DNA from 2 places in the Paenibacillus sp. ClWae2A genome. Region 2 is predicted to be linked to the other one. Evidence: riboswitches for the same ligand, from Rfam matches in the RefSeq annotation. Region 2 holds a riboswitch; the other holds the start of a gene.
What was found. Region 2 has a riboswitch for ZMP and ZTP ahead of QVE09_RS10985 (hypothetical protein). Riboswitches for the same ligand answer to the same signal wherever they lie in the genome.

Region 1: it holds a riboswitch for ZMP and ZTP, as region 2 does, so the genes downstream of both, QVE09_RS15885 (TIGR01440 family protein) here and QVE09_RS10985 (hypothetical protein) in region 2, are expected to answer to the same signal.

Annotation. Positions count from the first base shown of each region.
Region 1 covers NZ_JAULSQ010000004.1:274,411-290,443, reverse strand. The annotation lists gene atpF (F0F1 ATP synthase subunit B) at 1-65, opposite strand, end outside; gene atpE (F0F1 ATP synthase subunit C) at 181-405, opposite strand; gene atpB (F0F1 ATP synthase subunit A) at 484-1,302, opposite strand; gene QVE09_RS15910 (ATP synthase subunit I) at 1,347-1,724, opposite strand; gene QVE09_RS15905 (AtpZ/AtpI family protein) at 1,717-1,971, opposite strand; gene wecB (non-hydrolyzing UDP-N-acetylglucosamine 2-epimerase) at 2,158-3,315, opposite strand; gene upp (uracil phosphoribosyltransferase) at 3,354-3,983, opposite strand; gene QVE09_RS15890 (serine hydroxymethyltransferase) at 4,412-5,659, opposite strand; gene QVE09_RS15885 (TIGR01440 family protein) at 5,892-6,485, opposite strand; ZMP/ZTP riboswitch at 6,627-6,708, opposite strand; gene QVE09_RS15880 (low molecular weight protein arginine phosphatase) at 6,805-7,377, opposite strand; gene QVE09_RS15875 (manganese efflux pump MntP) at 7,436-7,996, opposite strand; gene QVE09_RS15870 (L-threonylcarbamoyladenylate synthase) at 8,174-9,346, opposite strand; gene spoIIR (stage II sporulation protein R) at 9,832-10,491, opposite strand; gene QVE09_RS15860 (FtsW/RodA/SpoVE family cell cycle protein) at 11,411-12,631, opposite strand; gene QVE09_RS15855 (FtsW/RodA/SpoVE family cell cycle protein) at 13,090-14,310, opposite strand; gene prmC (peptide chain release factor N(5)-glutamine methyltransferase) at 14,396-15,280, opposite strand; gene prfA (peptide chain release factor 1) at 15,305-16,033, opposite strand, start outside.
Region 2 covers NZ_JAULSQ010000002.1:1,065,001-1,081,033, forward strand. The annotation lists gene QVE09_RS10950 (sensor histidine kinase) at 1-527, opposite strand, end outside; gene QVE09_RS10955 (response regulator transcription factor) at 524-1,213, opposite strand; gene QVE09_RS10960 (SDR family NAD(P)-dependent oxidoreductase) at 1,399-2,169, opposite strand; gene QVE09_RS10965 (class I SAM-dependent methyltransferase) at 2,220-2,939, opposite strand; gene QVE09_RS10970 (VOC family protein) at 3,162-3,545, opposite strand; gene QVE09_RS10975 (GNAT family N-acetyltransferase) at 3,810-4,283, opposite strand; gene QVE09_RS10980 (DJ-1/PfpI family protein) at 4,295-4,705, opposite strand; gene QVE09_RS10985 (hypothetical protein) at 4,698-4,898, opposite strand; ZMP/ZTP riboswitch at 4,959-5,040, opposite strand; gene QVE09_RS10990 (GNAT family N-acetyltransferase) at 5,093-5,611, opposite strand; gene QVE09_RS10995 (YfiT family bacillithiol transferase) at 5,646-6,170, opposite strand; gene QVE09_RS11000 (GNAT family N-acetyltransferase) at 6,219-6,758, opposite strand; gene QVE09_RS11005 (hypothetical protein) at 6,758-7,306, opposite strand; gene QVE09_RS11010 (sporulation protein) at 7,523-8,296, shown strand; gene QVE09_RS11015 (BglG family transcription antiterminator) at 8,468-10,435, opposite strand; gene mngB (mannosylglycerate hydrolase) at 10,488-13,166, opposite strand; gene QVE09_RS11025 (PTS fructose transporter subunit IIC) at 13,194-14,312, opposite strand; gene QVE09_RS11030 (PTS fructose transporter subunit IIB) at 14,342-14,659, opposite strand; gene QVE09_RS11035 (PTS sugar transporter subunit IIA) at 14,659-15,114, opposite strand; gene QVE09_RS11040 (hypothetical protein) at 15,342-15,626, opposite strand; gene QVE09_RS11045 (DMP19 family protein) at 15,654-16,033, opposite strand, start outside.

The DNA of each region.
Region 1 (16,033 bases), on a different contig from region 2:
AGCAGCCAATATAAAATTACAAATGCAATCATCGCAAGAAGCGTATTTTCCCATATGAAACTCAATCTGTTCACTCCTTCCTGGAGGTATCCTTGAAACGTTCATCCGCAGGTAGCGGACATTACCTAAAAAGAAGGCGCGGATGGCTATGGCCTTCCCCGCCAAACCTTTAAAATTTAATTAAGCCATACCGTAGAACATGAACGCGAGTACCACACCAATGATCGGCAATACCTCGATCAAACCTACACCGATAAACATTGTTGTTTGAAGAGTGGATTTTGCTTCCGGTTGACGGGCAATACCTTCCACCGTTTTGCTGATTACCATACCGTTACCAATACCTGCGCCAAACGCGCCCAGTCCTGCAACAATTGCTGCTGCGATTAATGCCATTGCTCCCATTTGTATATCCTCCTTAAAATGATAAATCGAATTTTTTATTGTTCAGCCTGGTGAAGAAATCTTCGTAGGGCTTGAAACTTAATGCTCGTCGTGCGTCTCGATGCTCTGTGAAATGTACACCATCATCAAGATAACAAACACAAATGCCTGGATCGCGCCGATAAAGATACTGAAGCCTTGCCACACCATTAGTAGCGGAATCGCTGCAATAGCACCAAACACTTTGAATGTGGTCAGTTTCAGGATCGTTGCGATCAGTACCTCACCTGCGAAGATATTCGCAAATAGACGCATACCGTGTGTCAACAGCTTGGATGCCGTCTCAATCAAGTTGATTGGCAAGAACAAAGCGAATGGCTTGAAGTAATGCTGGAGATACCCTTTGGTGTTACGGAACAATCCTAGTCCATGAGATACAAGGAACGCTACGAGAGCAAGTCCCATTGTTACAGACAAGTCGGCTGTTGGTGATTTCCACCAGGCCAGTTCAACGTGTGGGTGTGCTTCAGGGTCCTTGGCATGCGCTTCTTCAAACGCCTCCACCGCTGTAACAATCGGCTTACCGAATACCTGTGCCTGACTAACATCTGTTACCTCAGATACAGCCACGAGCGGAAGGCCGAGCATATTCCCTACAAAAATGAACATAATCATGGAAAGAGCGAGAGAGATAAAATGTTTACCTTTCTTCATATCCATTGTGCTGGAAATCAGATTGCGGACGAATTCTACTGCCCACTCCATAAAATTTTGCAGCTTGCCGGGATTTTCAACGGATAATCTCCGTGTTGCCAGTACAGCAAAAATAAAAACAATTGCACCTGTAACGACCAGCATCAACAGAACCGATAGATCCAGTCGAAATCCGCCAAGCATAATAATTGGAGCTTCATGCATATTTTTCTCACCCCTTTCTCGACTTGAAAGCTGCAGCCCTTAAATCATTCTGCTCTGCGGGAATGGACAATCCCTATAATCAGTAAGGAAAATTGTGCAATGACGAGACCGCCTGCAACCGCATATGTATTGAAGTACTGCGGAAAGCGCATCGATATGAATATACCGAGCACAGCGAGTGCCGCTCTTGTCAAAAATCCCAGGTTCACACGCTTCAAGTTACCTTCTGCCGCATCATCAGACATTTTCCTTACTTTGTAGCCCAAGTAAAATGCATTGATCCAGCTAATTCCTGTACCCAGGGCCAGTCCCAAAGCAATTGTCTCCACACGTGGCATAAAGGCCGCTGCGAGAAAACAAATCATAAGAAAGTACATGATGAAAACAGTCATCGATCTGCGGTATCTGGTTAGTTCACTCATCACTTTCCCCCATGAATTTTTTCGCGATAAAGTAGATGCTTACACCGCCTGCCGCAAGAAAAAAGAGAACGCTTACGGCGATCCATATTCCGTTACCTCCGATGGTCTTGTCCAACCAGGAGCCAGCGTAATATCCGACAACAGCGAGAATGGCAATCTCGATCCCAAAAGCTGTCACGAGTCCCATCGCTTTCCATACATTATCGTCATGGTTACGGGATGAATTTGGTTTGTTCGAATCGGCCATTTTCCACGCCACCCTTGCAATCCCAGTTAATTTTACTGAATGATGAGAGCCTTTGTCAATTGAATGATTTTAGCGTTTTAAAGGGGAAAACGACGGGAATACAGACCCTCAAAGCCCATAAACCCGCGTAAACCGTACAGTTTAACTGTATGCTATGCCCTTTATAAATCCGTCAGAAAAATTGTATTATTTTTTGAATTTTCTGTGAAATGATTCCGGACGCTCACTATTTACACCAAAATGGTGCAAAATCGCATTGACAATTCTTTCCGAAGCATGTCCATCACCGTATGGATTGGCAGCCTGACTCATGCTTGCATACAGGGTTTTGTCTGTAAGCAGAGCTTTGGTCCGTTCATACACACGTTCCTCTTCGGTACCTACCAGTTCCAGCGTTCCAGCTTCGATACCTTCCGGGCGCTCTGTCGTATCTCGCAATACGAGCACAGGGACACCAAACGAAGGCGCTTCTTCCTGCAAACCGCCTGAATCGGTCAAAATCAAGTGAGTGTGCGGGTAAAAGTTATGCAAATCCACTACGTCTAGTGGATCAATTAATTGAATACGGGGATGATTCCCCAAAATCGCGTGAGCCGGCTCCTTCACAGCAGGACTTGGATGCACCGGGTACACGATGGCAATATCTTCGAATTCGTCAGCAATCCGTTTGACGGCCTGGAAAATGTTGCGGTGAGGCTCGCCTTGAGATTCACGGCGATGAGCTGTCATCAGCACAAGGCGTTTGCCTTGGGCCCAATCAAGTACCGGGTGTGTGTAGTCCTCCCGTACTGTATATTGAAACACATCTGTTACCGTGTTGCCTGTGACGTACGTACTAGACTCTGATTTATTTTCTTTGGCAAGATTGGAAGAAGACCAATCCGTAGGCGCAAAGTGTAGATCAGCCAGTACTCCCGTCAGCTGACGATTCATCTCTTCCGGATATGGAGACAGCTTGTTCCACGTCCGCAGCCCCGCTTCCACATGCCCTACCTGAATCTGTTGCAGGAATGCTGCATAGCTCGCCACAAAGGTAGTTAATGTATCCCCGTGAACCAGTACAATATCCGGTTTCGCTTCAGCCAATACTGGCTCCAGACCGCCTAATACACGAATCGTAATTTCATTCAATGTCTGACGGTCTTTCATCACATCCAGATCATAATCGGGATGAATGTCGAAAACTTCAAGTACCTGATCTAACATCTGGCGATGCTGCGCAGTTACGCAAACAATAGATTCAATAGACTCAGGGTGTTTCTGCAATTCCAAAATAAGCGGAGCCATCTTGATGGCTTCCGGACGCACCCCGAAAATCGTCATGACTTTAATTTTGTTGGACATTCGAGCAAAGCCCCTTTTCTACTCCGCATGCAATATGCTTATTTAGTGCCGTATAGACGGTCTCCTGCATCTCCAAGCCCTGGAACGATATAACCATGATCATCCAAACGGTCGTCCAATGCTGCTACATAGATGTCCACATCGGGATGTGCATCTTGCACAGCTTTTACGCCTTCCGGTGCTGCAACCAGGTTCATCATTTTGATTTGGGTACAGCCACGTTTTTTGAGCACGTCAATAGCTGCAATTGCCGAACCACCCGTTGCCAGCATCGGATCAATTACAATCAATTGACGCTCTGTTACGTCTGTAGGCAGTTTGGTGTAGTATTCTACCGGTTGCAGTGTTTCCGGGTCACGGAACAGACCAACATGTCCAACTTTTGCCGCTGGCAACAATTTCACAACGCCATCCAGCATTCCGAGTCCTGCACGCAGAATCGGCACCAGTCCGAGCATACGTCCAGAGATGACTTTACCTTGTGTTGCAGCTACAGGTGTCTGTACATCAATCGTTTCCAGTTCCACATCTCTTGTAATCTCATAAGCCATCAACGTTGCTACTTCATCCACCAATTCACGAAAATCTTTCGTATTCGTACGCATGTCGCGTATAAACGTCAGTTTGTGTTGAATCAAAGGGTGATCACATATTACTAATTTTCCCATCTAATTTGTCCCTCCGGTAAGTTCTTCATGTTCAGCATTTCCAAATATACCTAGCCACCATTCATGGGCTCGATAAATCCTGTATATTATATCATCACCAACAACGAATTACACCATCAAAGGGCACCCAATCATTACAGAATACCGAATCCTATAAAAAACAGGACCGGAAAATGATCCATCCGGTCCTGTTTTGCTCATGCTGTTATGTCATTGAGAAAATGAAAATGATGAATACAATGGCACTCCGCCTACAGAATGATCCTTCGATCGCTGTTATCCCCAGATTTTTTTATTCTCCTTTTAACAAGGGAAAAATCCGGGGATAAAGGCGAACGCTTCGCTTCTGCGGTCTCATTCTGTCTGCTTCGTTTTTTTGTATCCCATTTTAAGAACATCTCAAATACAAACAGCATGAGCAAAGTTTTTTAGTATTTAAGGTCGGTATAGAGCGGGAATTGGTCTGTCAGTGCAGTCACTTCTGCACGGGCTTCATCCAGCTTCGCTGTATCTTTTGGATTTTTCAATGTTTTAGCAATGATCTTACCGATCGCTACCATCGCTTCTTCGTTCATGCCACGGGAAGTTGCAGCAGGTGTACCAATTCGAATACCGCTCGTTACAAACGGGCTTGTCGGGTCGAATGGAATTGCATTTTTGTTCACGGTAATCCCGATGGAATCAAGTACATGCTCAGCTTCTTTACCTGTGATGTTCACACTGCGTGTGTCGATCAGCATCAAGTGGTTATCTGTACCACCGGATACGATGTTCAATCCTTCAGCGATCAGTGTTTCAGCCAGAACCTGTGCGTTTTTCACAACGTTCTGTGCATATGTTTTGAACTCCGGTTGCAAAGCTTCTCCAAATGCTACCGCTTTGGAAGCAATTACGTGCATCAAAGGACCACCTTGGGAACCAGGGAATACGGCTTTATCAATTGCTGCTGCCCATGCTTTGCGGCACAGAATCATACCACCACGAGGTCCACGCAGCGTTTTGTGTGTTGTTGTTGTTACGAAATGCGCATGTGGAACCGGGTTTGGATGCAAACCAGCAGCAACCAGTCCTGCGATGTGAGCCATGTCCACCATGAACAAAGCACCTACATCATTGGCGATGGAAGCCAGCTTTTCAAAATCAATGGTACGCGGATATGCACTTGCACCTGCAACGATCAGACGAGGGCGGTGTTTGAAAGCCGCTTTGCGTACTTCATCATAATCAATCAGGAATGTATCTTCCTGTACGCCGTATGCTACGAAGTTGTACAGCAAACCGGATGCGTTCACCGGGCTACCGTGTGTGAGGTGTCCACCATGGGCAAGGTTCATACCAAGTACAGTATCACCAGGTTTCAACGCTGCAAGATATACTGCCATGTTCGCTTGTGCACCGGAGTGAGGTTGAACATTCACGTGTTCTGCTCCGAACAATTCTTTGGCACGATCACGCGCGATGTCTTCAACGACATCCACATGCTCACAACCGCCATAGTAACGTTTGCCTGGATATCCTTCAGCGTACTTGTTGGTCAGAACAGATCCCAATGCTTCGATTACTGCTTCACTTACGATGTTCTCGGATGCAATCAGTTCGATGTTGTTCTGTTGACGTTTCAGTTCAAGATTCATCGCTTCCAGTACTGCCGGGTCATTCTTGCGCAATTGTTCCATGATTAAATTCCTCCCAGTTATAAGTGAAGTTATAAAGCGAAACTACAGTGGTTACACTCCTGACTTCGATTGCATCACCATCTTCCGATCGCTGTTATCCCCAGATTTTTCTGAACTCCTTATAATAAGGGGAAAATCCGGGGATAAAGGCGAACGCTTTGCTTCTTCAGATTGGTGTTGCACTCTCCATTTTCGTGTAAAGTCTAATTTAGCTTTATATTGGTTGAAGATATCAGTCACAAAATGTCGAATCTGGTTGTTCTTCCATACGATACACCGCGCGTTCGCCGCCAATCAACTTCGGACGAGTCAACGCTGTGGTCACACGTGCATCTCCAACATAGCGGAGCGCTGTACGATAGGGTACGGCTACATGCCGGAGATGCATCCCAATCATCGTCTCCCCAATGTCCAGTCCCGCATGGGCCTGCACATGTTCAGCCAGGCATGGATCGGTCAGCGAACGATATGCTGCGGATGCCATTGAACCTCCGGCCTTGGGCACGGGTACTGCACCAACCTCGGTCAATCCAAGACGAGTAAGCACAGAACGCTCCATTACCAGCGCACGGTTCAGATGCTCACAACATTGGAATACCGTGTCAAAACCGAATTCCTCCTGCACCTCGCGTATACCCGCAAGAAGCTGCTGTGCCACTTCAATGGCACCACTCGTACCAATCCGAGCGCCTGCGACTTCACTTGTGCTTGTACCGATCACAACGATCTGTCCAGGCCCAAGCTGTCCAGCAAGCGCCAGTTCATGCAGAATAGACGCGGTCTGTTCCTGCAATCCGGGTTGTTCCGAATCTAACTCTATAGTCATCCTATCATCGCCTCCCGATAAAATCATGCCCGCTGTCTCTTGGCTGTCCTTCGTATTCTTGCACGGCATCTCAGGTACTATTATAGCGAATAATCAGATGAAAGACGAAAAAAAGAGCAGTCTGCGGGTAACGCAGAATTGCTCTTTTGCCCAGGCGACCGGCCGTTTGTTCCGGTGCTCCATCGTGGTTATGCCCACTTCGTCGCCAGTTACACCGGATCCCTGTTTTCCCCTTCATCATAAAACAACCCGCGGCTAAAATCAACGGTTAATTTACATCACATGTCCTATTTCTATAACCTGCCCCGCAGAATCAGATTTATCCCAGCTTATCCAAAAGCCGGTCCAATGCCGTCCGAATCTCAGCTGCAGCTATATTGTAATCATCACGGCTTCCCCCAAACGGATCAGAGATGTCGAAACTTGGGATTCGTTGTCTAATCTCAATGGCTCGCTCACGCTCCGATGCCAGAATCTCTTGCCCAAGGGCACGTTTCATCTCCAGCGTTGCAAACAGGCTGTCCAACTCCTGAACATCACTTAATACCTGTTCATCATCCTCCACATATTCTTTCAATGTATAGGTTTTGTGGACTGAATCGGGAAACACCTGCATGACATGCTGCTTATGACTCCGTGTTAATGTAAGAACCAGATCGGCCCAACCTACCAGGTTAGAGCTAAGCTGTGTGGAATGAGGTGGACCTTCAACGTTATGATCTCTCAAAACTGCTTCCGCATGACGGGAGATCGGCATACCCGACGTTGCTGCCACACCTGCGGAACGAACCTCCACCTGAATGCCGCGCTCCGATGCCAGTTTTCGCAAAAGCCCCTCTGCCATGGGGCTGCGGCACGTATTGCCTGTACATACGAATAAAATATGTTTCATTGTGTTAGCCTCCCCATTTTACATATGATGCGATTGATATGATATCTCAAGTTTTATTCTAAAATATAAACAAAAGTCCAAACGCAAGCAAGATTGCGCCACCAATAGCTTCGCCATAATCCCCGAGATTCTGGCTCACCCGACGGCCTAATAGCAGACCCATAACCGACATCACCCCGCCACACAACCCGAAAGCAAGTACGGTTAAGATTAGATCACTGCTAAACATCCCCAGGGACACACCAACGGAAAACGAGTCCACACTTACACTAAGGGAGAACAAAACAACGCCCAGTAGGGAACGGTGGTCAACCAGCTTTGTATCGCCTTCACGGAATGCATTTAGAATCATATGAGCACCCAGCAAAACAAGCAATCCACCTGCCGCATACGTCGTAATGTCACCGAGCAGGGAGCTGACGTATTTGCCCATATACATGCCGATGAGCGGCATGATGATATGAAATAGCGCCGTTACTGTACTGATTCGCAATACATCCCGCAGCCGGATGCCCTTCATGCCAATTCCGATTCCGAGTGAGAACGCATCGAGGCCAAGCGCAACAGCCATGATCAAAATGGTTACCAACTGCCCTACATGGGCAGACACATCCCACATCCCCATACCCCCAAGTCACGTAAAGGTTCTTGTACACGATATGCGGACAAGGACCTAAACATGACCGATGAAAGGCAAACGGCGACGGATCTATGGTTGGATGCTGGCTTTATAGAATCTTGATTTTTTTTTTTGGAAAAAGTTAAGCAACTCCCCTGACTGTATGATCAGGAGAGGTTAAGAGGGTTGCTGGTTGCCAACTTGTATGAGTTGGTTCCCCGCAGCCTTGAGCAGCCGATTCATGACGGCTGCTCCCAGCCCTTCGCGTGAGCAGGCTTCAGCCACAATATATGTGGCGCCTTGCTCATCGCAGCTGCGCAGCGCGGCGTATAGCCGGCGCGCTGCTTCTTCCAGCTCGCTGGCGTCTCCCAGCGAGAACACGGCATCGGCGCGGTACTGCTCCGCGTGCTCGGCGAACGCCAGCACCGCGGTGCGCTCTCCGCGCTGCGCCGCCTCTGCGAGGGCGGCGCTGATCCAGGCCGCCACCGCTGCGGGCGGCCCCTCTACCACGCACAGCGCCCCTGCGGGTGCGTAGTGCGTGTACTTCATGCCCGGCGAGCGCGGCGCCTGGCTGCCCACGCCATCGGCCCCCTCCGCGAGTAGCGCGGGGTCCGTGGCGACACGGGCGGCAACGGCGGACAGCTGTTCCGCCGTAATGCCGCCAGGGCGCAGGATGGTGACGGTACCGTCGTCACCGACCTGCACCACCGTGGACTCGACGCCCACCCCGGTGGGGCCGCCGTCCACAATGCCGCCGATGCGGCCATCCAGATCCTCGCGCACATGAGACGCGAGTGTCGGGCTTGGCCGCCCGGAGCGGTTGGCGCTTGGCGCAGCCACAGGGCATGACGCCGCCGCGATTAACTGCAAGGCCACCGGATGGTCCGGCATGCGCACGGCCACCGTGTCCAGACCGGCGGTGACACGCGGGGACACCGCCCCCGGCCTAACCGGCAGCACCAGCGTCAGTGGTCCCGGCCAGAAGGCCGCCATCAGCGCTTCGGCTGTTTCGTTCACTTCCGTGACCAGAGCATCCAACTGGTCACGGTGCGCGATATGCACAATCAGTGGATTGTCGGAAGGTCGGCCTTTGGCGACAAATACGGCCTCCACGGCTGCTGTGCTACGTGCATCGGCACCCAGGCCATAGACCGTCTCGGTCGGAAAGGCTACCGTCTGACCTTGACGAATGCAGGCTGCGGCAGCCTGCAAGTCGGCGAGCGCCTGTTGATCGGCGCTCCCCTTTTTCACATCCAACATTTCAATATTACCCAATCCGTGATCGTTCTCAGCTCTCACCAAGACACGTACATCCCACATCTCGGTGACTGGCTCTCCCGGAGCTTTCATATCACGTTCTTCTCTACCATCCCTCATCTCAGAGGTGTGTTGAACTGGTTCGTTTTCTCTGCTCATATATCATCATTCCTAAAATTCAAGTAGGTTAGTTCATATCCATATTCAATATAAGAGGTTGTTCAAAAAGTACGCTTTTGATTACGATAGATGCCTAACAGCATCATCAACGTCGAATATGAAATTCAGCAGAAATAAGCGTGAGGCTTACGAAGGTTGTTTCCGAAGGGAACATTGTGGTTGCTCACGTAGTTTTCCTACCTCCGCTACTCCATTTCTAGCTTCATTCCATCTTCTTGGTACTGAAAGCCAGACTTTTTGAACACGCACTATATGTAATTATAACATACCTGTCCCAACTCGGATGCCCTTCACACTTCACTCCACGAATGAGTCTCACTATAAGCTCGCCACCGATTCATACCAAAAGAGCAACTCCCTGAATCGAAGCCGCCCTTTACCATAGTATAAATACGTTGTTATGCGAACAAACTAGTTACCCAACTCCACAGTTTCACAGCCATATCCCACAGAAAGAATCTTGCTTCCGGTGTATCTCCCTGCACAGATGCCTCGGCATCTCCTGGTTCAGCAGCGGCGGCTGATACTGTTGAAGGTTTCGCCAGTGCATCCCCGGTCCCTGCATCAATGAAGCACAACGGCGGGAACAACACACACCACCAGTTCTGACCTTTGCCTTCCCCCAGCGTGATCCGAACCGCTTCATAATCTCCGGCAGGATAGACGGTACCCCCATATAGTTTGGTCGGGAACGGAACGGAACCCAGCTCCACCTGATACTCATAATTTAAACCGCGACTGGCCAACTCTTCTCCTACTCTATTCTCAATCTCGGACAAATGCTCACGAATAACCTGGCGCGCTTCATCCAGACTTTGCGGATTCTCCAGTTCGGCTACCCACTCGCCCATTTGAGCAACGACAGCATCCCGAATCTCGCGTTTCACCAATTGATCGCCCGGTGCATCCGAGTTTGCTAGAATACGCAAGCGAATCGATTGTTCAGGAATCGTCGTGGCCGCCACAGCTGCATCCGTTTTCTGACCTTCCCACATCATGATAATCATCATAAGACATACAATAATAAGTCCAATTTGCTTTACAATTCGTCTGCTCATTCCGTTCTCCCCCTCGGCTCTCTGATCACGCTACCTGCAACTCTCTCATGTCTATCAGTATGCCCGGTAGAAACGGAAGTAAACCTAGCATTTGCAATAAATCTACTAGAGGTTGTTCAAAAAAAACGCTTTTGATTACGAAGGATGCCTAGCTGCATCATCTACGTCGAATATGAAATTCAGACAAAATAAGCGAGAGGCTTACGAAGGTTGCTTCCGAAGGAGACATTTTGGTTGCTCACGTAGTTTATCCTACGCTCCACTACTCCATTTCTAGCTTCATCCCATCTTCTCGGTACTGAAAACCCACCTTTTTGAACACGTACTACTAGAATGTGTGTTTAAACCCAGGCAAGTTATACGATGACAAATGTCAGCGTCCAAAAAGCCTTGAAGTCTGTGCTGACTGACCCTGGCGAATGACTCTCACGAATGAACAGTCAATGTTCTAAGGAACCGAGAACGTCTTATTTGGCCTTCAGGTCTTTTTTTGAAATGGTAAGGAACACGAGACACGTTATTCCCCAAAATCATCTGACCAACACGCTACAAAAGGCTGTTTATGCTGATTTAACGTGTCTCAGATTCCTTAGCTTTCTCCGGGCACTACAAATCCCCGAATAAGACACGCCAGGTTCGATAGCTCCTAACTCCTAACTCCTAGCAGCTGGCACCTGAAGCTCCGCACCATGCTTAACACTCTGTTCCCGACTCTTTCAGGTACATCTCTACTTACGGTAAGCTTGAAGACACCCTCTGTATCGATTCTCTCTTCTCCTATCTCTCATTCACACTTTCTCACCAGTCATGTTAAAAAGGCTGATCTGCACCTGATTACAGGGCAAATCAACCTCTTCATTCCTACGAACGATTACGTTATACGTCCCACCACTTTACTTTCACTGCACCGACTCAACAGTTACACAGCACTTTTCTCTTTCTTGAGCATATTCCATAAACGTTCCGACAACCGGGGTTGCTGCTCCCCCATGAGAAGTTCATCCTCCTCTTCCTGTCCATACAACTTAATGCTCATGACCACACCAATACAAGCCATATTAATGAGCAAAGAGGTTCCGCCGTAACTGATGAACGGTAACGTAATACCTGTGAGTGGCATCAGTCCGAGGAAAGCCCCCACGTTCTCAAATACCTGATACAATAACATTCCGATAATACCTACAATGATGACGGGTCCCGCGCGATCTCTGCAGGTCAGAGCAATCAGCACCATACGTTGAATCAGAATAAAGTACAACAGAATCAGGACGGAAGCACCAACAAAGCCAAACTCCTCTGCGATCACGACAAAAATGGAATCAGAATACGTATAGGGGACTCGTCCACTCTGAACGGATGTTCCTTGCAAATAACCTTTGCCGATGATGCCCCCTGAACCGATGGCTAAACCTGCATTTTTCGTATGCCAGGAAGCTTTGGAGGTAGCCTTTTCCGGTACAAGCCAAGGATCAATTCGCTCCGCCCAATGCTCACGTTTTATCTTTTCAAGAAAGGTGAACACTTCATCATGGTAGAAAGTATAGGCTTTAACAAACCCAAAGAATGCCACTCCCACAATCGCCAGCGCAATCAATGCGTGCTTCAGCCTCATATTCCCGATCCAGAATACCGCAGCCAGAATCACCACATACCCCAGCGCATTTCCCAAATCATTCTGAGCCATAACAAGGGCAAACGGAATAAACGCCCAGCAGCCAATTGGCACAATATCTCTCCAAAATTTCAGCGTGCCTTGTTGTCTCTTCACAATCAAATGGGCGAGGAACAGAATCAGAATCATCTTGAACAGCTCTGCCGGTTGAAAAGAAAAGTTCTCGCCCAGCTTTAGCCAACCGTTGGCGTTATTGATAGAACTGCCCAGGACATTAGCCAGGATCAGTAGTATAATTCCCAACCCATACAAATAAAACGCATATTTCACGTATAACTTGTAATTCACAAGCCCGATCACAAGCACCGCAATGAACCCGGCCACATAGAAATAAATCGTTTTGACATGATGATTCGCCAGTTTGGCATCTGTCTGCGTTCCGCTGTAAATCGCAAATACACTAATAATCATGAGCAACAGCATTACGAAGAGAATCACGCCGTCCATCTTTTTCAACATTCTCACCATGACTCAGTCCATCCCCTTGATCTAACATTCTATGATTTCCAATTGAACTCAATATTACCATTGTATATAATTGGATAATAAAATGGAAATCTGTATCGCTTCAGGGTAACAATTAAACCATTCAATGGCCTGACTCACACTCTAAAAACAATAAAAACCCCAAAACTTTCATCCCTAAGTGAATAGGGCTGAACTGTTCCAGGGTTCTATAGTTATATATATAAGTTAAACTAAGGATTATTTACACTGACACTACGATGAGAGAATAACCTTCCAATCGCTGTTATCCCCAGATTTTTTCGATTCCCTTTTTTCAAGGGAAACTCCGGTGATAAAGGCGAACGCTTTGCTTTTTCAGTTTTTTCTGTCCTCTCCGTTATCGTGTAAAAGATTCGTTCAACTTATATAGCTTATATACATAAATCTTACGTGCCGCTTCAAGGTTGGATTCGAGAACGTTATTGCTCCTGCTGGGATGGCTTGCGTCTTAGCACCTTCATCACCAAATCGGTAATACTCGGTTGTTCCGCAGAGCCGAGGATATCCTCGTTTTCTTCCGTGTGAACCTTGATACTCATCACAATCCCCATACTGATCATGTTGAGCATAATGGAGGTACCACCCGAACTGATAAACGGCAGCGTAATCCCTGTCAATGGCATCAGACCAATGAATGGGCCAATATTAACAAAGATCTGGTAGAGCAGCATCGCTATAATACCTACAATTAGGTATGGCCCCGCACGATCCTTACACTCCAGTGCAATCAGCACCAGCCTGTGAATCAGGATAAAGTACAGGAGAAGCAATACCGAGGCACCGATGAAACCAAATTCCTCACCAATCTGAACAAAGATGGAGTCAGCATAGGCCAGCGGCACCCGATTCGACTGGATCGTCGTACCCTCCATATACCCTTTGCCCGTAATACCGCCAGAACCAATCGCAAGCTTTGCATTATACGTCTGCCAGAGTACATCTCTTGAGGTCAGCTCCGGTACAAGCCAGGGGTCAAAACGATCCGCCCAGTGTGAACGTCCAATGTCATTCAGAAATTTAACAATCTCATCATGATAATGAATATATGCCTGTGTACCGCCGATAAAGGTAGCCACAGCAATAATAAAACCAATGAGGGCATGCGTAAATTTAATGTTGCCGATCCATAAAAGACCCACAAGAATGACAACATAACTCAACGCATTTCCCAAGTCATTTTGAAGCAATACAAGTAGTAATGGCGGCAGAACACAGAGTGAGATCGGAATAACATCACGTCCAAAATAGAGCGGACGATTCTTCTTTCGGGCCAAAAAGGCCGATAAAAATACAATCAGGCATAATTTGAACAACTCAGCAGGCTGCAAACTGACCCCGAAGATGGACAGCCAACCTTTTGCACCGTAATACTCCTTACCAAAAAACATAACGAATATGAGCAGCAGCATACCTACGCCATAGATATATAAATAATTTTTGATTATGAATTTATAGTTGATCATCGACATCCCAAAAAAGGCTACGAATCCCAAAATATAAAAGATCACTGCACTTTTCGGGAGTCCCTCCAGCTTTGGACGACCAAACGTTGTACTGTAAATCGACAAAATACTGATAACCATCAGAATAACCAGTATAAACACAATAGAATAGTCTATCTTTTTAAATTTGTGCAGCATGTAATTATGTTCCCCCAAGCATTCAGAAATCTTCGGTATATCTCATTGTAGAGGATTTCACGGCAAAAAGAAAACCCGCGGAACCTTACATTTTCGTCACCTGTTCCGAAGTACGAACACCCAGGACATGCCGCTCGATTCCGGCAAGGTCCGGTACAATGATAATTTCCGGCCAATGTCCCGCCGTTTCAAGCAGAGCCGCGATGTCGCGAGCCTGCCCCTGGCCCAGCTCAAATCCAATGATCTGCGGCGGCGCAGGCAGCAGCGCCAGTTGCTCCAGCATAGCGCGGTACGGTGCAAGCCCGTCCGGACCGCCATCCAGTGCCATGCGCGGCTCATGATCGCGCACCTCTTGCTGCAACCCGGCGATATCTGCCGCCGGGATGTATGGCGGGTTGGACACCAGGATGTCCACCCGTTCCCCGGCGAACGGGGCCAGCAGATCGCCTTCACGGAAGTCGATCTGCACGCCGTTCGCAGCCGCGTTCCGCGCGGCCACTTGCAGGGCAGCCGCCGAGAGATCCCCGGCGCCAACCTGCCAGCGCGGGCGCAGTGAAGCCATCGTCACCGCGATGGCACCACTGCCCGTGCCAATATCGACGGCGAGCGGAGCGCCGTCTGGAAACACGCGGTCGGCTTCGCGCAGCACAGCCTCGACCAACAGCTCGGTCTCCGGCCGCGGAATCAGCACGGCCGGCGTGACCTCGAACGGCAGCCCATAGAATTCCTGGCTGCCGATAATGTATTGCGCCGGCTCACCCGCAGCCTTGCGCGTGACGGCGTCCTCCCAGCGGCTGCGATGCTCGCTGGGAAAAGGCTCCGGCTGCATCATGTAATACGCGGCGCCATAGACGCCGAGTACATGTTCCAGCAGCAGCCGGGCATTGTTTTGCGGCTCGTACACGCCGCACTTCTCCAAAAAAGAGGAAGCCTCCACGAAGGCTTCCCGACAGCTCTGTTCCGGCGTCATGACAAACTGCGCGCGGGTCACAGATTATTCTCCTCTATCCATCAACTCGGTCTGCTGAGCAATCGTAAGTGCAGACAAGATATCTTCAATCTCCCCGTTCATGATCTGATCCAGCTTGTGCATCGTCAGACCGATACGGTGATCCGTCACACGGCTTTGCGGGAAGTTGTACGTACGAATACGCTCACTGCGGTCGCCTGTTCCCACTTTGCTCTTCCGCTCAACAGAGATCTTCGCTTCCTCTTCCATACGTTTCATATCGAAGATACGTGTACGCAGAACCTGCAACGCTTTTTCCTTGTTGGAGTTCTGTGATTTTCCATCCTGACACGTCGCCACGATTCCCGTTGGGACGTGTGTTACCCGTACTGCGGATTTCGTGGTATTAACCGATTGTCCACCGGCACCACTGGAACAGAACGTATCCACACGGATGTCTTTGTCATGGATTTCGATATCAAAATCTTCGGCTTCAGGCATAACCGCAACTGTTGAAGTTGACGTATGAATACGTCCGCCGGATTCGGTTGTCGGAATACGCTGCACACGGTGTGCGCCGCTTTCGTATTTCATTTTGCTGTATGCGCCACGTCCGTTAATCAGGAAAACAACCTCTTTGAATCCACCCAGATCATTTGTGTTAACGTCCATCAGCTCTACACGCCAGCCCTGTGCATCTGCATAACGTGTGTACATCCGATACAGATCTGCTGCAAACAACGCTGCTTCATCTCCACCAGCTGCTCCGCGAAT
Region 2 (16,033 bases):
AGATCATTATGCATGAACGGAATACGCTTCTGATGAAGCTGCTGATCCAGCAACTGATGGATTCGTAACCATTCATATGTCATTTGGCTCTGCAGCTTGTCATCCGGCAAGCGCTCGATCATCAGTTGCAACGCAGTCAGTGGGGTCTTTACCTCATGAATCCAGGACAACATCTCGTCCTTCTCCTGTTCCAGAGCGATAAAATGATGTGACGACTCCTTACGATACCGCTGTGTCTGGGAACTGACGGCCTCATGTACGATCTGCTCATATGGACTTTCGGCGATGTCGAGTTCTCCCAGATCATAGGTATGATCCCAGGTGCTCAATTTTTTATAGAAACGGGTCTCTTTCAGGTATCTCGCCCAGATAAAAACAACACATACTACCACATTCAGTCCTACGATATACATCACAGATTGGAATGGAATGGACGAGTCCAGGTAGGCCACCAATAAAATAATAAGTTGCATGCTTACCAGTAGCCATAACCAACTCGCCCTTTCTCGTATGTACTTGCCAATCATGATTCTGCCTCTTCCGTTGCCATGTAGCCCTGACCTACTTTGGTTTCAATGTAACGCTCCAAGCCGATGGGTTCAAGTTTCTTCCGTAACCGATTAACGTTAACCGTCAGCGTGTTGTCACTTACGAAATGCTCGTGATCCCACAAGCTCCGGATGAGGTCCTCACGGGTAACAATCTGATTTTTGTGCTCGACCAGCACTTTAAGGATGAACATCTCATTTTTGGTCAACAGAACAGATTCATCCCCGCAGGTCAGTGTATTTTTCACATATTCAATAGCCGCACCACGCCAGGTTCGGAGTTCAGTATGCTCTGTGTTATAGTTGTACACCCTCCGCAATGTCGCTTGAATCTTGGCAATCAATACATCGAAGTGAAACGGCTTCTGAATAAAATCGTCTGCCCCCAAATGCATGGACATGACCATATCCGCAGGATGATCCCGTGAGGATAAAAAGATAATCGGGACATTGGAGTGCGAACGAATGATCCGGCACCAATGGAACCCGTCATATTGAGGTAACTGAATATCAATAATGACCAGTTGCGGCTGAATTACGCTGTACTCCTGCAATACCTTGCCAAAGTCCTGCACACCATACACGTCATACGACCATTGGGACAAACGTTCCTTGATTTCACTGAATAACGATTCATCGTCTTCAATGAGCATAATTTTAAACAAGAGACTTCACCACGTTTCTGATCTTCTAAGGTTGAATAAGGTGATCAGACTCCGTTGTTGCAGGATCACCTTTACCGTTACGAATCGTATTTCCGATCGCTGATTCCAGTGTACAGGGAAGTTGGGCTTATATCAAAAGGTATCCATACTTCGTAAAGAAAACGATCCGAAATACGTATATCATATTAGCTCTCCATAGTGTGTATAACATGGCTTGCATCACTCTGTGCGTCCATCCTCTCGATCAACTGCATCGCTACGTCTCGTGGCGATCTTAATTGTCCTGCTTCATATACTTGATTGAACATACCTGCAAGAGCGAACTCCTCTGCACTTTTGCCTCGTGCAACAGCCTGTAACTCCGTATCGACCATCCCCGGATCAAAAGCAATAATCTCAACAGAGCTCTGTCGGCCCGTTTGCTCCAAAGATACGCATTGGGTGAACATGTTCATGCCTGCCTTCGATGTACAATACACTGCCATGGAAGGCGCGGGATAACTTGCCGAACCCGATGAGACATTGACAATTTTACGTCTGGCGGACAGGTGATTCGTTTGTTGGATAAAAGATGAACTCAATATCATTGGCGCTGCAAGACTGATGTTGAGACTCTGACTTATCTCTGCCGCACTGCATTGATCGATAGGTCTTAGAGGCTCCAGCATCGCTGCATTATTAATAAGTCCAATACAATCGGCTTCCTGAGACGGAATTTCGTCCAATAAACGTGTAACCAAATCATCAATCCCGGTAAGATCGGCTAGATCGTACTGAACATGGCTGTAACGCCCGCTCCATTCCTCGCTTGATTCCAACAGATCCGAACGCCCGCGTGAAATACCGTAAACGTAATCCCCCTTAGCCAATAATAACTTTGCAAGTTGTAAACCGATCCCTTTGGATGTGCCTGTAATGATAAAGTGCCTTCTTCCTGTTTCTGTTTCTGTTTCCATTTCGATACTCCCCCTCCTCTATTTTCAATCGATCATATCCCCATATAAGCTTACGAATCTTTCTTTCTCCACAACGTGGCCCACAGAAAAGGTACACCAAAACATGGTTCATGCTGCTCCATCGCCTTCATTGCACGGAACTCCACACATTCGAAGCCATCTTCCAGCATGTAGCGAAGCTTCTCCTCCGGGAACGCAAGACCACCGCGCATCGACTTCTCTTGATACACCTGCCAATCATTCATAACGATCTCCGGCCCACCAATATCGCCAAAACCAGGAGCAAAACAAGTCATTCCAAAGGTTCCTCCAGGCCGGAGTGCATTGTGGATCATCTCTATGTAGGGAATGCGCTGATGTGGTAACAGATGATGCAGACAACCCGAGTCGTAGACAAGATCATATTCTTGTTCTGGGGTCAGTTCGAACACGGAGCGACATTCAAAATGCACGTCCAGTTGCTCTTCTGCCGCCCTCTCTTTAGCCCAGGCAATGGCTGTCTCCGAAAGATCATAAGCATCTACCTGATAGCCTTGGCGGGTTAAATACAACGCATTTCTGCCCGGGCCGCTCCCCAGTTCCAGTGCCTTCCCGCCTGTCAGCACACCTGCGTTCACATGCGCTACCAGATTTTCATCCGGTTTGTTTGGGAAAAAGGGTATTGGTCTGTTCCGATCCTCATAGAAAGGTTCCCAAAACTGCTTGGCAGATCTGAAGTCCGCATCGAGCATATCATATAGATCCTGTACACTTTTAATCGTCTTTTCCACAACCACATTCCTCCTTAAATTCTCCATCCAAACCTTCATTTCCGACTGTTCATTCCTCATCATTTTCGTTAAATCAGCCACACTCTATTATAACATTTTTACCCAGTAGTTCTCTATTTTTCTTGCGTTTTTTCTACTCCAAAACATAAGCTTTTTCCCAACAAAAAAAACGACCGACATGAATGTCGATCGCTTACAATCGTAGCAGTTTTTAGTTGTAATTTACTTTGCCCGTTCCAAGACTGCAAAGTAATTTCCTTCATTATCAGCAAAGTTGAAGACACGTCCGGTGGGCATCTCGACAATCTCTCCAACCGTTACATGTTTACCAGACAAGTCGGCATATAACTGATCCAGATTTTCAGTGAAGAACATTAACGAAGGTGTGCCCAGATTTACACCCGCCGACATCCGTTCGACGAACTCTTTGTCATGGAGAATAATGCTCGTCTGCGAATTTGGGGTAGGCGCAATCTCAATCCATCTCATGCCCTCGTCAAGGTTTACTTCATCCACAATGTGGAATCCAGCGACTTCGGTCCAAAAAGCCAGTGACTCATCTTGATTATTGACATACAACATAACCTGGCCGACTTTGCTAAACATGGATCACTCACTCCTCTGATCATCTAATCTCTCAACATCCTGCTTATCATTCCTCAAATTCCAATAGAGTATAACATGCAGGACAGCTTTTTTTATCATCTTTCTTTGGAAGTACATGAAACTTTAACTGAAGTACATTTTTATGCTTCCACTGATTAAGCGCTGCTCTGATCGAAATTTCTTAAAAGACAGATGTATAGGTATACTACCCGTTCGGAGAATGAGCATTAGCCTTAGGTCATCAATGAGTTTCTTGAAGTTCCCTTATAGGATTTTAACAAGTGAAAGTCTATGAAACCCCGAGGTATAATAATTCATATCAACACCTTCTTTTTGAAAATTCATTCGTTCATAAAATACGAGCGCTGCTTCATTTTCTTCATGATCAAGTGTGTAAAGCATGACATCACCACTGCCGAATTCAGCTATTTTCATACATATTTTTGTAATTAGTGTACGGGCTACTCCCTGTCGAAGGTGTGATTTGCATGTAACAACACCAACGATTTCATACCGGTTAACAGTAGGCTGAAAGATGTAACCAGCATGACCTATGACAACATCTGCTTCGTCAACCATGACATAATAAGCACTGATACGTTCATCCGTCATTTTTAAAAATGAATCCCAGCGCGCAGGATACTGATCGCGTATAAACGAAGGAAATTGAAAATGATGATCCGTCATCATTTTCAGCACGGCTGGCTGATCAATCGCTTGAAAAAGGCGAATAGTCATCTTTTTACCCCCTACCCCTTAGTGTGCATGTAGACATCTTTTAAGTTACCAGATTCATAATACGGATACTCTAGTTTTTGCTGAACTTGAAGGACGATCTCCGTAGACGTTAACATTTCGACCAAGTATAGTCCCAGGTCAATGGAAGCCGTAACCCCCGCGCCAGTTACCGTATTACCATCACGCACTACACGCGCTGAAATTACTTCTGCACAATAAGGAGTCAATAAATCATAAGCAGATGAGTTCGTAGTAGCCCTTTTTCCATTCAGGAAACCTGCTGCCCCCAGCAGTAAAGCCCCGGTACAAATAGAAATTTTATAAGTGACGTTCTCTGCCGTTCGGACCCATCGCATAAAATCCTCATCAAATCGAAGCGTTCTAGTTGATAACCCACCAGGAAAAAATACTAGATCAAAAATCCCCTAGATGAGGCAATACTGCATCGGATTTCATTTTCAGCCCACGGTCATCTGAAATTTCCTCCTTATCTGCGCAGAATGTCCATGATACGTTTTCCTTTACTTTTAGAATCGCTAGCCAAGTCACAGCTTCATAAAATCCAGCTAAATCCATGCTTGTCATTCCATCAAATAAAACAAACGCCATTTTCATTGCCGCCACCAATCCTTTCGTTCCCTGAATAATAAATAAAGTGTTTGATCAAAAGATCAAACACTTTGCCCAGGCGTACGGCATATAATATATGTGCTTCCTCGTGGTTCACTCCACGTTTACGCCAGTCACACACAACAGATATTTAACAACTAGTATACATGACATCTTTCATCATTGTATATATTATGAAATTATTGCGTGGCTTTTAACTTCTTCGTAAGATAAAGTACAACATCGTCGTCCATAATCGTTTCTTCACCCGGCTGAATGTAATGATCATGTTTGTGTACACCGTGACCGTCTGGTATGTACCCGCGATGGGCATATAGAACTTGCGCTTTGCCATAATCGGAAAACACACCTACACCAATGCCTGCTACATCCGTTCGTTCCAGAATAACTTCCTCTGCTCGGTCCATCAACCGTGAACCAATACCTTGGCGCTGGTACTTCATCAGTACATTGAAATCGTTAATTTCGGGAATGCCTTGTTCCCTGAAAGACGGGTAGTTGGAATGCCACAATACATTCACGTATCCGGCAAATTCTCCATTCAACTCGGCTACCAAGGTTACGCGTTCCCCATTCTGTTGTTCAGCCAGGTAATGAAGATACTGTTCGGCAGATTTATGCCATCCCTGTGCTTGAAAAGCCTGCAAGATTACAAATGGATCATTCTCATTTAAGAACCGTATATGTATGTTCGTCATGATGCACTCCTTTCATAACAGATCTATTGGTTCTTTAAATTCCCAGTTTTTCTCTAAGCGATGTGATGTGAGCAACATGATGTTTGCCATGCCAAGCATACATGCCCAGATTATAATCCAGTCTTGTCGTTTCTTCCGATGAGGGATGATAAAATTGTTTGGCATAATCTGCATCTGTCAGCGCGTTTAACAGAAACACCCAACGACGATGGAGGGCATCCAGAATCTGAAGAGAGAATTCAACATCCAGGTCCCTTGAATCACTCAGTTCAGCCCAACGCTCTTCATAATAAGGTCGAATCGTAGGTGTATCCTCTGTCAGTGCCAACTTGAAACGAATCATACTGTTCATATGGCTGTCTGCCATGTGGTGAATGACCTGTTTGAGCATCCATCCACCTTCTCGGTACGGCAGACTTAATTGCTCTTCACTCAGTCCCTTTACCGCTTCTCGTGCGCGTTCAGGCAACTCAGCAATGTCCTGAATCCACTTCTCCCGCTGTGCCAAAGTAACTTCACCCGTGTGTACAAATGGTCCTATCGGATATCTTTCATCCATCCATTATTCCTCCTTGTTTCTATGATTCAAAATAACTTTTAGTATTATCTAAGGAGCATATTCCATGAGCCAGCAGTCTCTCATCTGTCCCTCATGCTGCTCATGTTTCTCCAACAGCTTAATCTTTTGGAAACCACATTTCTCGTAACAGGATATCGCTCTCAAGTTCCAGGATTGAGGGTCCATAACCACTTTACGGGCTTGTTTTTCATTAATTAGATAAGCCAGCATGGATTGCGTCAACTGTGTACCAATGCCTTTATTCCAGTAGTCTACCTCACCAATAAACTGATCCGTTCCATAGATGATCTCATCCGTGTATCCATAACCATACTCCGTTCGTTCTTCTTCCTCAAGCTCATAGAACTGAATGTATCCAATCGGATGTCCTCCATACTCAATGATACAACGGGTAGCATCATCATCATGATTGTAAAAATGTTCTCTTACCAGCTCCAGGTCATGCGGCTTATCACGCCCTTCATAGTATTGAAGAACTTCCGGGTCTGACAGCCACTTCACCAGATGTTGTTCATCTTCTGTTTCCAAGAAACGTACGGTGATTTCATTCGATTCATATACATTCATCATTCTGATTGCTCCTTATTGATCTCCAGATTCTCACCCGTAACCCAACTCAGATCCTTCCCTAACAAATGCTCGTTGTGAACATAATACACCATGGGATTCTCAAGCGGCTGAGTCGTTCCATCCAAGGATCTGAGCGTTAACCGCAACTTGTAGCTCCCTATCTCATCAGGTATCGCAAATCCCATCAGACTATCAGCTGATTTCATGGTTTTCCCCTGCCCCTTCAGATACTTTTCCAGAATGACTTGATCCAAATAGGAACTGCCTACAGACGAAGGCATGTACCACGCATCATCTTGTTCTTCAGTAAATGTGACCCCTTCCCATCCCGGGACAACGGGATACACCATATGCTGATCCTTGTCTTCTCTTTTACGCGTTATCTCTAACTCTATCTCAACTGCATCCGTATCAATCTGCCTGATTGTGCCTGCCATCACAACATCCTGTGCACTCACACTTGGAATTACATAGCTGTATATGAGCAGAGTCACCAAGAGAATTATCGCTATTCCCGTAATCCAAAATATTGTACTTTTACGCATCGGTCTGATCCTCCCGTCTGGTTAATCATACTTCTGGAGTAGCTCCTGACAAAAAATCCCTTTATTCTAACATTCGACATCAGCTAGGTGAATCTCCTGTTTAGATATGTGATATATCTTTACTAAAATTTGAAACGCATTTCTTCCAGCTTCCGTATTAAGGTCGAAGCCGTATGTATCCCATAAAATAAACCATCTGATCTGGAGGTTGAGCGCATGTCATTTTTCAAGAAAATGTTAGCCAGTGTAGGTGTTGGAGCAGCCAAAGTAAATACGGAATTGCATACACCAGAGGTCACACCTGGAGGAATCATTTCGGGGGTTGTGTACATTGAAGGTGGAGATGTGGAACAGAATGTAGATCGAATCTATCTTTCAATCAAAACCCATTACATACGGGAGCACGATGATCGCAAAGTAAAAGAAACAGCCGTTATATCCAAATATTTACTCACCGAAGGTTTCACATTACAGCCTGGGGCCAAATTGGAGAAAGACTTCTCATTTGACCTGCCAGAAAATCTGCCTATTACACTGCATCGTGCAGAAGTGTGGGTAGAAACGGGCCTCGACATCTCAAGCGCGGTGGACCCATCCGACCGGGATAGATTGCATGTTGTTCCTAGCAGAGACATGAACACCGTGCTCGATGCAATTGATATCCTTGGCTTCAAGCTGCGCGAAGTAACCAATGACTACGCACCAAAGCTGGGCGGCAATCTGCCATTTGTACAAGAATTTGAATTTGTACCAACAAACAAATTCCGTGGGCATCTGGATGAGTTGGAAGTGCTGTTCTATCCCATGGGCGATTCGCTCGAACTGCTATTACAGATCGACCGCCGCGCTCGTGGGCTCAGTGGAATATTCTCTGAAGCGATGGGCACGGATGAAAGTTTTGTCCGCCTGCATCTGTATGAACGACATCTGGCGCGGGGTGCGCACTCTGTCGCTCAAGGACTGGAAGAGGTTATTTCCAAACATATTTAATCTATAGTTTGTGTAAACGAAATAAACCGTCCTCTATCAGACAAAAAATCTGATGAAAGACGGTTTTTTCTTTTTATATAAGGGAATCAGAAAAATCTGGGGATAACAGCGATTGGAAAGTTGTTCTGTACTCGGAGTGTCCGTGTAATAATCCATAAGTGAATATATATATTAATACACTTCGGTACTTTTCAGACTCAACGTTTCACATACAAGTTGGGCAAAGGCATCGAAGCTGCCGCAGGATCGCAGGCTTTCCAGCTGCTCCTCCTGTCGGATCAACTCTACAAACAGATCATAGATTCCCATAGCCTGTTCGTAATCCTCTTTACATATGGATAACATAAATACAGCATGTACTTCATTGTCCTCATCCCACGGAATCGGCTTCTCGAGCAGACATACCGATACGGTCGTACGAGTTGAACTCAGCTCCATGGGGTGCGGAATCGCCATGCCTCTTCCAAGCGCCGTTGAAGCCATCTTTTCCCGCTCCTGCACAGCGGGCCAGAACTGCTCCGTCACAATTCCCTTCTCCAACAGTGCCCTGCTCATCTCAGCCATAAGTGTCATTTTATCAGGCTGATCGGACCGAAACATGAACAACGCTGGATCAAAGTAACGCAGCAGCGTCATTTCCTCCTGCTCATCACTGGTTCGCACCAGATGAGTGATCGTTGCCATGTCGCGTTCCGATGGAATCGCAGCAATGACAGCTGACGGCTTGCCTTTGGACTCACGTAACCGGATCGTGGAAATGACCAAATCTTCGGGCACACTCCCCATCTCCTCGTACTCCCGTAGCGAAACTACACGAGATACCTCCAGCTCGGCAAATAAAGAACGTAATCTGGATTCAAGAATACGGGCTGTGCCATATCCTGATCCACAGACCAGCAACACGGATTTCCGTTTGCGATGAGGAATCTGATATTTACGTTCCAATGCTGCACCAATGTGGAGAGCCAGGTAACCAATCTCGCTGTCATTGATTTCATGAGGTACGTATGTCTGTAGCTGTTTCACTGCACTGATCGTAATCTCATAGGCCAACGGATAATATTTACGTATATGTCCCAACAGTGGATTCCGCATGTTCATGCCGTGTTCCAAGCGCGTAATCATGGGCTTCAGATGGGCATAGAGATCATTCGGCAAGCGGTCATCATCCCGCAGATCATAGGTGTACCGATCATAGATATGACCCAGCATCTGCTGTACAGCAACATATAATGGGTCACTTCGTAGTCCATTCCAATCGGTAGCGGTCATTTTTTTACTAACAATATGAAGCAACAGATAATCTCGCTCTCCGACTGGACAGTGAATGGAAAATAACGACTCCAGATCCTGAATAATCTGCTGCGCAAGTTGCTGATCCTGAACATTCGCCTCCACTTTCTCGAATTGCTCCAGTTCATGCCCCTGTTTAATACGCAATACCATAACAGCAAGATGCGTAATCAGATCTTTCAGGGCCACATCTGCAATACGAACATTCTGTTTGCCTACATGGCGAATGACGATCTCGCGGATGTGTGCGGGTTCGATTGGATACAGCAAACGTTCCTGTGCAGCAGTCATGCCTTCCGGTCCCAGTTCTTCATCTCGCGCATCGGCGTACTCGGCAAGACAATAACGGAACCTTTGCTCGTCTCCGACGACCTTCACACCATGTCCTGGCTTGATCTGAAGCTGAAGCTGGTAGTTCTCCAGAATCTGACGAATGATTTTCAGATCATTGTTCATCGTTGCACGGCTTATATACAGCTGATCAGCGAGGTCTTCCATCTTGATATGCCCCGGTTCACCAAGCAGCTTGAACAATTCATAACGGATACGCTCATCAGGCGATCCAGGTACGGGCGCACCTTTTTGCCGATCATCCTTCCGTTTCTCCAACAGCTCATCATACCGCTTTGCATCATGCACACGAATGGAATATCCCCGCCCACGTTTGGATTCCAGGCTCCCGCCATGCCCCGCTAGGATATGATCCAACTTTTTCAGATCATCCCGAATGGTACGCACCGTAACTTCCAGCTTGTCTGCAAGTGCTTGGCTCGTCCAAGACTGTTCCTGTCCTTCACCATGAATGAGGTGGAACAGCTTTTTCAACCGTTTAGTTGGAAAAATCATACCGATATCCGACCTCCCTTCTGATCAGGATTGTGTATAACTAAAGCTCACTTTATATCGATACAAGTACAGTCATCAATTTACAATGAGCAAGTTCCGGCAAACGAACGACCTCTTCTCCATCGGTTAACCTCTGTTGAGGTTCCAGTGGTTGTTCCGCAAGGGATACACGCTCTGCATGTACAGCCTGATTGAAGTGCATGTTCACGTTAGCAGACTGTGACAAATACGGATTGAAGACACGTACAATGTATCCTTCACTCTGCTCTGCTTTCTTGAAGCTGCTTAACACCACGTTGGAATCGTCGCTGAACGACATCAGGCTGTAGTCGGGTTCCAGCACACGTTCCTCATCACGGAAAGCAAAGATCAGTCGTCCGTTCAAAAAGTCGCACAGCTGATAACTGCTGATCGGTGTTAAATATTCACGCGCAGCACGGGCTACATTCGCTTCGTTGAATCCAGAAGTCTGGATATGCAGACCAAAGGTAAAGGACAATTCCCCAAGTAATTGTGCGTCTGGTGTTGCTACAATTTTCTCGCCGGAGGCCCGTCCAGGACGATACAATAGATTTTCCTTACCCATGAAACCGAATGTGCGGAACAAGGTGAGGGCAATGGTATTCATTTGCTCGCCAACAATCTCATACTCACGTACACCCTCCGTCATCACAGCCATACCATGCGAACCATTGTTCAACCCGGCATAACTCTGCATCGCTTCAATGGTGATCGGTTTCTCCTGCCATTGTTCGCGCTCCCATACCTCCACTTCTGGCAATGAGGTTGGACGAGCTATTACACCAAACGGTTGGTCTGCAATGGATAGGGCGGAAGCAATTCCTGTATCAAAAAGGACACGCAGACGGTGGCTGAACACCTCATTCTGTACCTGAACCTGGAAGCGGATCAGCTTCTCTCCTTTGCGAAGAGATATCTGCACCTGCATTGGCAGTGCACCCGACGTGATGCCTGCGGCGCGCTCTTCCAGATCGTAGGGAACATCTAGCGTGAAACGCAGGGATAATGTCTGGGATACAGACGTTTGGGTGGTCGTTGCACTCATCTGGCTACCTGCCGAAGAAACAATCAGATCCCGCTCAGGTGGAGAATAATTGTAGGAATCTCCGTCATCCCCGTTATCTTCGAAGACCATTTGATCTGCATACACTTGGCCTGACCGCTTGTCTGTAATTTGCAAGGTGCCGTTTTCTAGTAGCTCAATGGTGAAATGTTCATTTTCAATCGTGTCTCCGTTACGTCGCTCAATGACAGGTGCAGCGCCCTGGCTGAAATCAAAGACAATCTGGGTGTAGCCCATTGCCGGGACCTCTTGCAGTTCCACCAGCAATTTGGCGCGATATACCCGTTCCGGCAGATGTACTTTGCGGCTTGGATTGAGATCGATGTGCTGTCCAAGCACATAATCGGTCTGGTCTACTTTTTCCACAATGGTGTAGGCCAGCTCGCGCCCCTTCGTATCCCGAATCACAAAGGATTCTTCCGGAATATAAGCTTCAATCTCAGTAACCCCGCCTCGCACATACGGTAGCGTGTTGAACAGGGTGAATGCAAATGTCTCCTCCTGCTGTATCGTTGAAGCAATCATCCGCATATGCAGATCGAGCAGATTCAGTGCGATATCATGTGCCTGTTTGTAACGGAACGCAACGTCCTGATTCGTTGTATCACTGTTACAGCCACCGATGCTGTCATGTGCCGCATTCTCAAACAACAGCTTCCAGATGTCCTCAACAATGCGATGCGGGTAATCATGCCCGAGAGAATGGCTAATCGCAAGTACAGGTTCTAACGTGTTAGCAATCAGATTCTCAATTCGATTATTCTGTTGCTTGAGATCTGCACGGGTGGAAAAAATGGACTTGTGAATCCGCATGTGCTTGGCTTCCATTAATTCACCACGAAGTACAGGCAGATCCTGACTATCCGCTTCGATCTCCGTCAGAAAACGTTCCGGTTCATTCAACACATATTCGCGTTCTGCATCCAGCGCATTGAAGCGTTCAATCAACTCCGGCAGGTTCAACCGGACAGGAGCCTGATCAAACCCATTAGGGAAATAGATATGTTTGGTGGAGGCTTTGCGTTCCAACGCACCAATCTGTTTCTCCAGATAAGGGATCAGATCTTCCTCATTTTCCGGAATGTTACCGCCGTAGTAATACCCGAATGGCATCTGTACAGCAAATACACGACTGCCGTCCGATCCTTCCCACGTAAACTCGGTATGTGGATTAGTATTATCCGAGACACCACGCCAGAACAGGAAACGTTCAATGCCAAACTCGCGATAGATCTGCGGCATCTGTGCCGATTGTCCAAATGCATCCGGGACATAGCCGACCTTCATCGCATGTCCGTACTTTTCTGCTGTTTTCATACCATAATACAGGTTTCGGACCATCGATTCACTGGAAATCACCAATTGATCCGTCTGTGTATACCAGGGTCCAGTCATCAGTCGTTTGGCTGTAACCAGTTGGCGGATCCGTTCCTCATCTTCGGGACACCAGCGGATGTAATCATCCAGCAACGAGCCCTGTGCATCCAGCAGGTAATAATGAAAACCATCGATATTCTCCAGTGCGTTCAATACTTCCTTGACGTGTTTGACGAGATATACTTTGGAACGGGAGGTCGTAAAATACCATTCCCGATCCCAGTGTGTATGTGGAATCACATGTACTTTGGTACGATTGCTCTCACTCATATCTCTATATCCCTCCAGATGCTTTTTTTAGTCAAAAACGAGTTCGATTTCTTCCCCGTTTTTCTTCACCGAAGCTTCCTGAGTCTTGGCAGGTTGTTTCTCTTCTTCATCGCGGAAGTTCACCAGCATGGTGCCTCCCGCCACGATCAGTGCGCCGACGATGCCTCCGGCAAGGTAGGCGATTGGGGTACCTACTGACACAGCTCCATATAAGCCGCCAATTGGTGGCATGATGATATGTGCTCCCAGCAATGCAGTCAGGGCAGCACCCGTTGCACAGGCAAACATGTTGACCAGAATCATTTTGGCAGGATTACGCAGTGTAAACGGAATTGCACCTTCCGTGATACCGATCACACCCATAATCACTGCACCTTTGCCCGCTTCCTGATAGGTTTTGGAAAAACGTTTCTTCATCAGCAATGTCGCCAAACCATAACCAAGTGGTGGAATACAGATGGCAATATTGATAAAAATATTCGGCAGATAGACACCGGACAGGAACAGGGCATTGCCTGCCATCCATGCCGCTTTGTTGACAGGTCCGCCGAGATCAAATCCGATCATCGCTCCCAGAATAATCGCAAGCACAACGGTATTGGTTCCGCTCTGGCTCATGTTTTGAACCCAAGCAATGAGATACTCATTCAGTGCGCCCAGCGGGCCACCCAGAATGACCGCCATCAGAAATCCGGTTAAACCAACGGTAATCAGCGGTAAAATGATTAACGGTACCGAGCCAGCGGCCGGACCTGTAATTTTAACTTTGTTTTTGACCCACAAGGTGATGTATCCGGCAAAGAAGCCTGAGATCAACGCGCCCAAAAAACCGGCGTTGGTCTGCTGTGCCAGCACCCCGCCGATCAGACCTGCGGCCAGCGCAGGTTTGTCGGCAATGGAGTACGCAATGTAACCAGACAGAACAATCGTCAATAATCCGATGCCGCTCCATCCTACATTTTGCACGAGGTATAAAATATGCAAGAATCCGCTTCCATCTTTGTACGGATCAAGATCAGTAATGCCCATTGATAATGCGATAATTTTGCAGATGGCAACGACCAGGGAACCCGCGATAATGACCGGCAGCAGATAGGAGATACCTGTCATTAGATGTGTTTTTGCTTCACCAAACCATTTTCTCATCGTACTCTCTCCTCATGTGGAAGGTGGGGTTAAGCTTGTGCGTTCACAGCCTCGACAGCTTTGGTTAATACCGCTTCTGCCTGACTTACGGCATGACCGATTTTGACACGCACAACTTTTTTGTCGCCAAACCGATCCATGTCCTTCACCGTTTGATCCGCTGCAATTAGGACAAAATTCGCTGCAGCAATATCCTCTTCCGTCAGCTTATTGACTTGTCCCATAGCTCCCTGCTGTTCCACTTTGATCTCATATCCCAGTTGCTGAGCTGCTTTCTCCAATGCTTTGGCCGCCATCGGAGTATGAGCGAGCCCTGCAATACATGACGTTACACCTACGATTTTCATTATGACACCAGTCCTTCCGTATATTGATGAAGCAACGTATATACATCTTCCGGCTGCACAGCTTCTGCGATGGCTTCTTTGAATGAATCTTCTAGCAATAAGGTGGCAAGTGAAGAGATGATTTGCAGATGGGATACGTCTACATGACCTTTAGGCACAAGGATGGCAAAAATATATTTTACCGGCTTGCCGTCATGAGATTCCCAATCAATGGGCTCCCGTAATCGAATGACCATCACTGCCGGACGTGTTACAACTTCACTCTGGGTATGGGGAATCGCAAAGTGATCCTGAAGTCCGGTGGAGTAGACACGTTCGCGTTCCCACAGATCAGCCGCAAGTTGTGCACGGTTTGTAGTGATGCTGTAACGCTCTGCCTCCGCAGATATAAAATCAAATACATCCTCTTTACTATGCAATGTCTGATCGAGATAAATCTGATTGGTTGTAATCATGATCTCTGTCTCTCCTCCTCTCTCTATCCAAAACGATAAGCGCTTACAAGATCATTGTAACGGATTCTTCCTTGACCTTGGATCTAGAAAATTTCCCCTTCGAAGCGGAAAAACATTAGCCATAGCAAAAACCCTGAGTCTAATAGACTCAGGGCCGTTGTCATTGAGTTTTAATTCATGTGCTGCAAAGGCAACGTAAGGAACATGTATCCTACTTGGACAATACTTCAGGAACGCTGTGTCCAGCGCTGCATTCCTGATCGAAGACCATAATATGCTGCGGCGAGCAAAACGAATCCGGCAACAGCCATGATCATGGATGTTATATCCCACCGAACCATAGTTCCAAAAGCAACCTTGGATTGCAATGGGGTACCAGAAGAAGCGGTGTTCATCAGATCAGGTACGTAATTCATAGTCATGATCATGCCTTGAATGACATTCCAAGCTGCAAAACCGATGATGAATAACAGGGTAACCAGAACGGATTCCGTCGCTAATCGTTTGTTCATGTTTGTCATTTTTCCTCCTCTTTCCATTTAATTAGACAAGAAGTGCTGCATCTCCTTTTTCAGAAGATCTTTGTTCGCATCTACATACTGATACAGCAAGTCGAAGCTTTCCTCGTTATCAGCTTGCATGCTTAAATTCCCAGCTTCCAATTCGATCTCCTGTAATACCTCATGAATCTGTTCCCCATGTGTTTGCAGGCTTGTTGTGATGTCGTCTTCGGACAGGCCATTCACATTATCTCGTAATTGACGGTGCGTTACACCGCTTTCGGACAACATCTGTTCTATTTTCTTCAGGATCACAGCATCTGCCTCATTGCCGATCCGCTCCATAGCTGTTATCGTCTCACCCAGATACTGCCCGCTGGCATTCTCAAGGAAACCGGTCATCCCGTTCATGGACAGCT